DNA from 2 places in the Mesorhizobium sp. P5_C1 genome. Region 2 is predicted to be linked to the other one. Evidence: predicted binding sites of a transcription regulator. Region 2 holds the regulator's gene; the other holds the start of a gene.
The links. The regulator HrcA, encoded in region 2, represses chaperone genes, less so after heat shock. The targets are predictions, from matches to a motif close to GTTAGCACTCNCNNNNNGNGAGTGCTAAC.

Region 1: groES (co-chaperone GroES) is a predicted target of HrcA. The motif match lies at 2,387-2,415, and genes of this name have one in related genera.

The regions. Positions count from the first base shown of each region.
Region 1 is NZ_JBFULQ010000024.1:12,207-16,720, forward strand. It holds gene ACXJ7R_RS03880 (TetR/AcrR family transcriptional regulator) at 1-140, shown strand, start outside; gene groL (chaperonin GroEL) at 311-1,966, opposite strand; gene groES (co-chaperone GroES) at 2,029-2,325, opposite strand; gene ACXJ7R_RS03895 (TetR/AcrR family transcriptional regulator) at 2,499-3,125, opposite strand; gene ACXJ7R_RS03900 (MFS transporter) at 3,250-4,437, shown strand; gene ACXJ7R_RS03905 (D-arabinono-1,4-lactone oxidase) at 4,447-4,514, shown strand, end outside.
Region 2 is NZ_JBFULQ010000007.1:5,641-10,154, forward strand. It holds gene ACXJ7R_RS01530 (LysE family translocator) at 1-271, opposite strand, end outside; gene ACXJ7R_RS01535 (PQQ-dependent sugar dehydrogenase) at 385-1,755, opposite strand; gene ACXJ7R_RS01540 (hypothetical protein) at 1,848-2,045, opposite strand; gene hrcA (heat-inducible transcriptional repressor HrcA) at 2,069-3,154, opposite strand; gene rph (ribonuclease PH) at 3,335-4,051, shown strand; gene ACXJ7R_RS01555 (VOC family protein) at 4,249-4,514, shown strand, end outside.

The sequences.
Region 1 (4,514 bases), on a different contig from region 2:
CGCTGGAAGGGCTGATGGTGATCGCGCGCGCCACCCGCGACCGCGCCCCGTTGCAGGCGGTCGCCGACGAAGTCGCGGCACTGATTGAAGGCGCGGTGCTGGCTGGAGAGGCACGGCGACGCGCGGATGCCGCGGTCTGAGGGCCGGTCAAGGCGCGACGATTTAAGGTACACGCAAACAGAAAGGGCGCCTTTCGGCGCCCTTTCCGTATCTGAAGGTTGATAGGGGCTGGATTAGAAGTCCATGCCGCCACTCAAGCCCGCTTGCGGGCTTGAGCAACTTGGATTCATGGGCGTGCTTTATGGACTTCTTAGAAGTCCATGCCGCCCATGCCGCCCATGCCGCCGCCGCCCATGCCGCCAGGCATGCCGCCGCCAGCCGACTCCTTCTTCGGAGCCTCCGCGATCATGGCTTCGGTGGTGACGAGCAGGCCGGCGACCGAGGCCGCGTCCTGGAGAGCCGTACGCACGACCTTGACCGGATCGACGATACCCATGGCGATCATGTCGCCATACTCGCCGGTCTGGGCGTTGTAGCCGAAGGTCGCGCCCTTGTTCTCGAGGATCTTGCCGGCAACGATCGATGCTTCCGCACCGGCGTTGGCCGCGATCTGGCGGGCCGGAGCCTGCAGTGCACGACGAACGATGTTGATGCCAGCGGCCTGGTCGGCATTGGCGCCGGTGGCCTTGATGTTGGCCGAAGCGCGCAGCAGGGCGACGCCGCCGCCTGCAACGATGCCTTCTTCCACGGCCGCGCGGGTCGCGTTGAGGGCGTCATCGACGCGATCCTTCTTTTCCTTGACTTCGACTTCCGTCGCACCGCCGACGCGGATCACCGCAACGCCGCCCGCGAGCTTCGCGAGACGTTCCTGCAGCTTCTCCTTGTCGTAGTCCGAGGTGGTCTCTTCGATCTGCTGCTTGATCTGGGCGACGCGGCCCTGGATCTCGGCCTTCTTGCCGGCGCCGTCGACGATGGTGGTGTTCTCCTTGGAGATCGACACCTTCTTGGCGCGGCCGAGCATGTTGAGGCCGACGTTCTCGAGCTTGATGCCGAGGTCTTCCGAAATGACCTGGCCACCGGTGAGGATGGCGATGTCTTCCAGCATGGCCTTGCGGCGATCACCGAAGCCCGGCGCCTTGACGGCGGCGATCTTCAGGCCGCCACGCAGCTTGTTGACGACCAGCGTGGCCAGAGCCTCGCCTTCGACGTCTTCCGAGATGATGAGCAGTGGCTTCGAGGTCTGCACGACGGCTTCGAGAACCGGCAGCATGGCCTGAAGGTTGGAGAGCTTCTTCTCGTGCAGGAGGATGTAGACGTCCTCGAGCTCGGCAACCATCTTGTCGGCGTTGGTGACGAAGTAGGGGCTGAGGTAGCCGCGGTCGAACTGCATGCCTTCGACGACTTCGAGTTCGGTCTCGGCGGTCTTGGCTTCCTCGACCGTGATGACGCCCTCGTTGCCGACCTTCTGCATCGCTTCCGCGATCATCTTGCCGACCGACTCGTCGCCATTGGCCGAGATCGTGCCGACCTGAGCAACTTCCTCGGAGGTCTTGATCTTCTTGGCAGCCTTGCCGAGCGCCGCGACGACTTCGGTCACGGCCAGATCGATGCCGCGCTTCAGGTCCATCGGGTTCATGCCGGCGGCAACCGACTTGTGGCCTTCCTGGACGATCGACTGCGCCAGAACGGTCGCGGTCGTGGTGCCGTCGCCGGCGATGTCGTTGGTCTTCGAAGCAACTTCGCGGACCATCTGCGCGCCCATGTTTTCGAACTTGTCCTCGAGCTCGATTTCCTTGGCGACGGTGACGCCGTCCTTAGTGATGCGCGGGGCGCCGAACGACTTGTCGATGACGACGTTGCGGCCCTTGGGGCCGAGAGTGACCTTCACCGCGTCGGCGAGGATGTTGACGCCGCGCAGCATGCGCTCGCGGGCATCACGGGAGAATTTTACGTCTTTGGCAGCCATTTTTAACTCCTGGCAAGGGCTTGGATTGAGCCCGGGAATTCAGTTGACGGAAAGTGCTGATATCAGCCGATGATGCCCATGATGTCGGATTCCTTCATGATCAGAAGGTCTTCGCCATTGAGCTTGACTTCGGTGCCCGACCACTTGCCGAACAGGATGCGGTCGCCGGCCTTGACGTCCAGCGGGACAAGCTTGCCGGCTTCGTCACGAGCGCCGGAGCCGACAGCGATGATCTCGCCTTCCTGCGGCTTTTCCTTTGCCGTATCGGGGATGATGATCCCGCCGGCGGTCTTGGATTCGGATTCGACCCGGCGAACGACCACGCGGTCATGAAGCGGGCGGAACTTCGACTTTGCCATTTTTTCTTCCTCGATGAGAACGGTGAGAACAGTTCCTCCGTCCGGCGACGCCGGACATATGGTTAGCACTCACCAATGGCGAGTGCTAACGTGGCGCTGAAATAGGCCGCCGGCCTGCCAGAGTCAAGGCGCGACACGCTGTCGAAACACGCGAAATTCGCATGAGGCGGCGGCTAGAGAAAGAGCCGCAACTGAGTGTGGATGATCGACCGGTAATCCTCGATGGTTTGCCGACTTTCCGCTTCGCCCTCGGCAAGTGCCAGGCGCACCACACCACCGGCTAGCTGGAAGATCAGCAGAACGATGCGTTCGAACTGCTCGCGCTTCTCGGGGGCGAGCAGGGGACTGACGCGGTCGCAGAACATCTTGGCTTGATGCCGGGTTTCGGCGATGTCGAGATTCTTGAGCGCCTTGTCGGCTTGGATGGCGTTCTGCAAATCCTGGATGGCCGGATCGCCGGCGACACGGCTGTGATAGTCGTCAAGCAGCCGGTCGGCCGCCACGATCACGTCCTTGGCCTCGCGGATGTCGCTGATGATCGCTGTCAGCCGCGTGCGGCTGACCTCGGAAAACCGCTCGTAGAGCATTGCCAGGATCGCCGACTTGTTGGGGAAGTAATGGTAGACGGTGGCGATCGGTCCGCCCGCCAGCATGCCGACCTCCTTCATTGTCACGGCGTCGATGCCCTTTTCGCCGATCAGCCGCATGGTTGTCGACAGGATCGCGTCAATGCGCTCGCGGCTGCGCTCCTGCTTGGGTTTGCGCCTGGGTTCGGTGGCCGTTCGCGTTGCTTCCATCATGCACGGGTCTTTCGCACGAGTTTCCAAATTCTGATTGACAAAAAATATGATCAAGTATCAGTTTCTGAAATGCTGACAGGTTGTCAGTTTTTTTGCCGCACGGCAAGGACGTTGGGAGACGCCTTTGACTTCGACAGATACCGGGCACACCGGAAGCGGCGACTGGCTGGTCGGCAATCCGACCGGCCGGCAGCTTGCCTCGGCGCTGTGGATCGGTTCGGTCGGCCTGCTCATCCTCGGACTGCAGCCGGTGCTGCTCGGCGCCCTTTTCACCGAGGGCCATGTCAGCGGCGATGAGCTGGCGCTGGTCGCCACCGCCGAGATGATCGCCATTGCTATCGGCTCGGCAATCGTGGCGATGCTGCTTTCGGCCCACAACATGCGCTGGAAAAGTGCGGCCCTTCTGCTCCTGCTGGCGATGGCGAATGTTTGGACGGCCTATGCCGCCGGCGCCAACATGCTGATTGCGGTTCGCGCCCTGGCCGGGCTGGCCGAGGGCGGCCTGGTGGCGGTCGCCACCGAACTCATTGCCCGCTCACGGCGGGCCGAGCGCATCGGTGGCTATTTCGTCACCATGCAAACGCTGGCGCAATGCGCGCTTGCCCTGCTGCTGGCGCTCTATGTCATCCCGGCAGCCGGGTCGGCGGGCGGCTTCATCGTTCTCGCCATCGTCTGCGTTGCCTCGCTGGCGGTCGCCTTCACCGTTCCCACTGACTATGCCGATCTGCCCAAGGAAGAGAATCTGGCCAATGTGCTGACGGTCCCTTCGATGACCGCCCTGCTGTCGGTCTTCTGCTACTTCATGTTCTTCGGCGCGGTGTGGGCCTTTCTGGAGCCGCTTGGCGCACAATACGGCATCGATGGCCGCACCGTTGGCCTGATCGTCTCGGCCAGCCTCGCGGTTCAGGTCCTGGGTGCGATGACGGCGACCGTGTTCGAGGCGCGCATCGACTACCGCCTTGCCATTGCGGCGATCGGTGCCGTCGCGTTTGTCAGCTCCCTGGTCCTCGCCAGCGGACCTGACCTCATCACATTCTGGGTTGCCGCCTTGATCATGGGCTTCATCCTCTTGTTCATCGTGCCTTACCAGATCCGGCTGGCGATCACCGCCGATGAGACGCGCACCGCCGTGCTGCTGGTGCCGGCGGCGCAGCTTTTTGGCCTGGCGATAGGGCCGGTCGCGGCGTCGCTGCTCATCGACGGCAAGGATTTTCGCCCGGTGCCGGAATTCGCCGCCACCAGCGCCATTGCCAGCGCGGCGCTGCTCGGCCTGTTCATCCTCGTGTCGCGGCGTCGCCGCGCCGTTGCCTGAGGAGGCAACATGTCGAACACCTGGAGCAACTGGTCCGGCTACGTCAGCGCTGAACCGCAGCTGATTGCCACCCCAAC
Region 2 (4,514 bases):
AGAAGCGCCAGCCGAGGAAGGCGAGGTAGGCGACGCCAAGCCATTTGATGGCGAGAAACACCATGCCGAAGGTCTGCGCGACGAAGGCGAGGCCCAGCACCACGGCGGTCAGATAGGTGAGATCGCCAAGCATCAGGCCAAAGGACATGGCCAGCGACGAACGGAAGCCTGAGCCGAGCGCCCGCGCGACGAGCGCGGTGACGCCGGGGCCGGGAATGGCGGCGGCGATGCCGAGGGCGGCACTGTAGGCGAGGAAGCCGGTAACGGTCATGGTTGCGGCCTTGCGCGACGCTGTTGCACCGACGACCTATGACACAAGGTCAGCCATGCGGGAATTGGCTGAAGCCGGATTCGATTGCACCACGTCGGCGTGCGACCATGCTGTCAGGAACGGCCGCCACTATAGGTGACGCGCCAGATGGTTCCGTTGCCGTCCTCGGTCACGATCAGCGCGCCGTCCCGGGCCACCGCGACGCCGACCGGTCGTCCCCACACCTCGCCGTTGGAGACGACGAAGCCGGTGATGAAGTCCTCGTACTCGCCGGTCGGCTTGCCGTCCTTGAACAGCAACCTCACCACCTTGTACCCGGTTCGGTTGCCGCGATTCCATGAACCGTGCAAGGCGACGAAGGCATCGCCTTTGTATTCGGCCGGAAAGCCGGAACCGAGGGCCAAGTCCTTTCTGTCGTAGAAGGCGATGTTGAGCGGCGCCGAGTGCGCCTGCATCAGCACATCGGGAATGGTCGCCTTGCCGGCAAGATCGGGGCGCTCGCCCTTGTGGCGTGGATCCTCGTTGTTGCCGATGTAATACCAGGGCCAGCCATAGAAAGCGCCGTCCTTGACCACAGTCGCATATTCGGACGGCACATTGTCGCCGAGTGCATCGCGCTCGTTGACGACGCACCACAGCGCCCCGGTCGCCGGCTGGACCGTCATGCCCGAACAGTTGCGCAAGCCGGTGGCGACGATGCGGCCATTCTTGCCGTCGGGGTCGAAGGCCAGCACGTCGGCACGGCCGTCCTCGGACCCCCAAGCAGCACCCAGCGGCTGCGACTTCGTCCAGGCGTCGAGGCCGCCATCCGGCTCCTTTGCCATGTTCTCGGCGACGTTCGATCCCGAGCCGACCGACAGATAGAGCGTCTTGCCGTCCGGCGAGAAGACGATGTCGCGGGTCCAGTGATGATTGGCAGGGATGTTTTCGACGATGGTTTCCGGATCACTGGCCGCCTTCAGGTCACCATCGCGATAGGCAAAGCGCACGATGCTGTCGCTGTTGGCGACATAAACCCATTGCGGGTCCTTGCCCGGCGGGTAGAAGGCGATGCCGTAGGGCTGGTTGAGATCGCCGGCAAATATGCCGTCCTTCGCCGGCTTCGCGCTGCCCTCGGCAAGGCGATAGACGCGGATCTGGTTGGCTTCGCTGTCGGCGACGAACAGGTCGCCATTTGGCGCGGTGCGCACGACGCGCGGATTGTCGATGCCCGACGCCATCAGCTCGGCCGAAAAGCCCGGCGGCAATTTCAGCTCGGCGTCCGCCGGCCGGTCGGCGAGGCCGGCGCCGTTCGAGGCGGATTTGGTGACATAAGGCCTAGGCAGGTCTTGCGGCTTGATCAGGCGGCGCACCCCAGGCCTGTCGGCACGCCAGTCGCCGAAGGCGGCGGCACCCCTCAGTACTGGCTGCTCCGCTTGCTGGGCCAATGCAGCCGTCGTGAGAAACAGTGCGGCAGGAAACGCCAGCCCGGCCAATCGGATCATTTCGTCCTCCACCTTGTCGCGAAGGAATCAACGGCCTGTTTGTTCCTCGGTTCCGCCTCACATGATGAGTTGAGGTGAAACGGTCTCCAGCCTCAGGTGCCGGCGGCGTAGAAATCGTCGTCGAGGCGCTTTTCCAGCGCGACGAGATCGGCCGGCAGCGGCAGGCCCATGGCGCGCATTTCCTGCAGTTTCTCGCGCAACTGCTCCTGGATTTCGTGCTGGTCCTCCGGCTGGTTGACCATTTCTTCGAGCAACAGACTGATCCGGGCCTTGAATTCTTCGAGCGCCATCGTCGTCTCCTCGGTTACCCAGTTCAACGCAGCATGCGGGAAATCAGCTGCGCCGTATAGTCGACCATTGGCACGATGCGGGCATAGTTGAGCCGGGTCGGGCCGATGACGCCGAGTGCGCCGACGACGCGGGCGTCCTTGTCGCGATAGGGCGCGACGACCAGCGACGAGCCCGACAGCGAAAACAGCTTGTTTTCCGAACCGATGAAGATGCGCACGCCCGATCCCTGTTCGGCCAGGTCAAGCAGCTGGATCAGCCCATCCTGCGTCTCCATGTCCTCGAACAGGTGACGCAACAGTTCGATGTCGGCCTGGGCGGTGACGTTTTCGAGCAGGTTGGCGCGGCCACGCACGATGAGCCGCGCCGGCAGGCCGCTCTCGGCGCCGGCCCACACCGCCAGCCCCTTCTCGACCAAGTCTTGCGACAGCGTGTCGAGCGCGGCCCTGGTCTCCTCCTTGATGCGGGCAATCTCGATCCGCGCCTCGGCCAGCGTGCGGCCGCGAATATGGGCGTTGAGGAAATTCGAGGCTTCATGCAACTGCGAGACGGTGATGCCGGCCGGCAACTCGACGACGCGGTTTTCGACGTCGCCGTTTTGCGACACCAGCACCGCCAGCGCCTTGGTCGGCTCGAGCTGGATGAATTCGATGTGCTTCAGTGCCACCTCGTTCTTGGCGGCCAGCACCAGGCCGGCGCCTCGCGACATGCCCGACAGCATCTGGCTGGCCTCGGTCAGCATGTGTTCCAGCGTCGCACCCGAGCCGGACGCGCGCACCTGCGCCTCGATGGTGCGGCGCTCCTCGTCGGAGAGGTCGCCGAGTTCCATGAAGGCATCGACGAAGAAGCGCAGGCCGGCCTGCGTCGGCAACCGGCCGGCGGAAATGTGGGGGGCATAGATCAGGCCGAGATGCTCGAGGTCGCTCATCACGTTGCGGATGGTGGCGGGCGACAGTGAGGACGGCAGGATGCGCGACAGGCTGCGTGATCCCACGGGTTCGCCGTCCTTCAGGTAGGAATCGACGATGCGCCGGAAGATGTCGCGCGAACGCATGTCGAGCGACTGCAGCGCAGGCGACAGCAGACTGGGTTCGGCAACTGCCTTGGTCATTGCGCCAAAAACCTCCGGCCCAAGGATATAGACTTCACCATGGTCCGCGCAACCCAGGTGTCTGAAGTCAGATCACCCGGGTGTCTGAAGTCAGATCACCGGCCATTTTCCTTTGCGCCACGCGCCCCATGTGGTTACAAGCCGGCCAAGAATCCGAAAAATGACGGGAAAGAAGCCTGAATGCGCCCCTCCAAACGCCAATTCGACGAAATGCGCGCCATCTCCTTTGAGCGCGGCGTCTCCAAGCATGCCGAAGGCTCATGCCTGGTGAAGTTCGGCGACACCCATGTCCTGTGCACCGCCAGCCTCGAGGAGAAGGTGCCGGGCTGGATGCGCAATTCCGGCAAGGGCTGGGTCACGGCGGAATACGGCATGCTGCCGCGCTCGACGGGCGAGCGCATGCGCCGCGAGGCTTCCGCCGGTAAGCAGGGCGGCCGCACGCTGGAAATACAGCGGCTGATCGGCCGCTCCTTGCGCGCCGTGGTCGACCTGCAGGCGCTGGGCGAGCAGCAGATCACCGTCGACTGCGACGTCATCCAGGCCGATGGCGGCACCCGCACGGCCTCGATCACCGGCGGCTGGGTGGCGCTGTATGATTGTCTGCGCTGGATGGAAGCCCGCCAGATGGCCAGCGTCGCCAAGGTGCTCAAGGACCATGTCGCGGCGATTTCCTGCGGCATCCATGACGGCCASCCGGTCATCGACCTCGATTATCTCGAAGATTCCTCGGCCGGCACCGACGCCAATTTCGTCATGACCGGCAAGGGCGGCATCGTCGAGATCCAGGGCACCGCCGAGGGCGAGCCCTTTTCCGAGGACCAGTTCGCCGACCTGATGGGCCTGGCCAAGAAAGGCATCCAGCGCCTGGTCAGCCTGCAGCAGATGGCGGTGGTTTAGGCCTGGTTTGTATTGATGAGGTTGGCGATCCTTCCCACCCCCCTCCGGCCTGCCGGCCATCTCCCCCGCAAGGGGGGAGATCGGCTGTGGTCCTTGGTTTCGCCAACCACCAACGTTGCAAGCTGTGAGCCGGCGTTGACGCTTCCAATCTCCCCCGTTGCGGGGGAGATGCCCGGTAGGGCAGAGGGGGGTGCCTCGTGATTCCCTCCGCCATTCTGGAATCGGCTCTCTACGTCACCGACCTTGACTCTGCTGAGAAGTTCTACACCGGCGTCCTCGGGCTCGACCTGCTCGGCAAGGTTGACGGCAGGCACCTCTTCTTCCGCTGCGGACCCGGCGTGTTGCTCATCTTCAACGCCGAGGCGACGAAAGTGCCGCCGGCGCCCGACGCGAGGCTGAAAGTGCCGCCGCACGGCGCAGTCGGCGAAGGTCATCTCTGCTTTGCGGCCAGCGCCGACGAGAT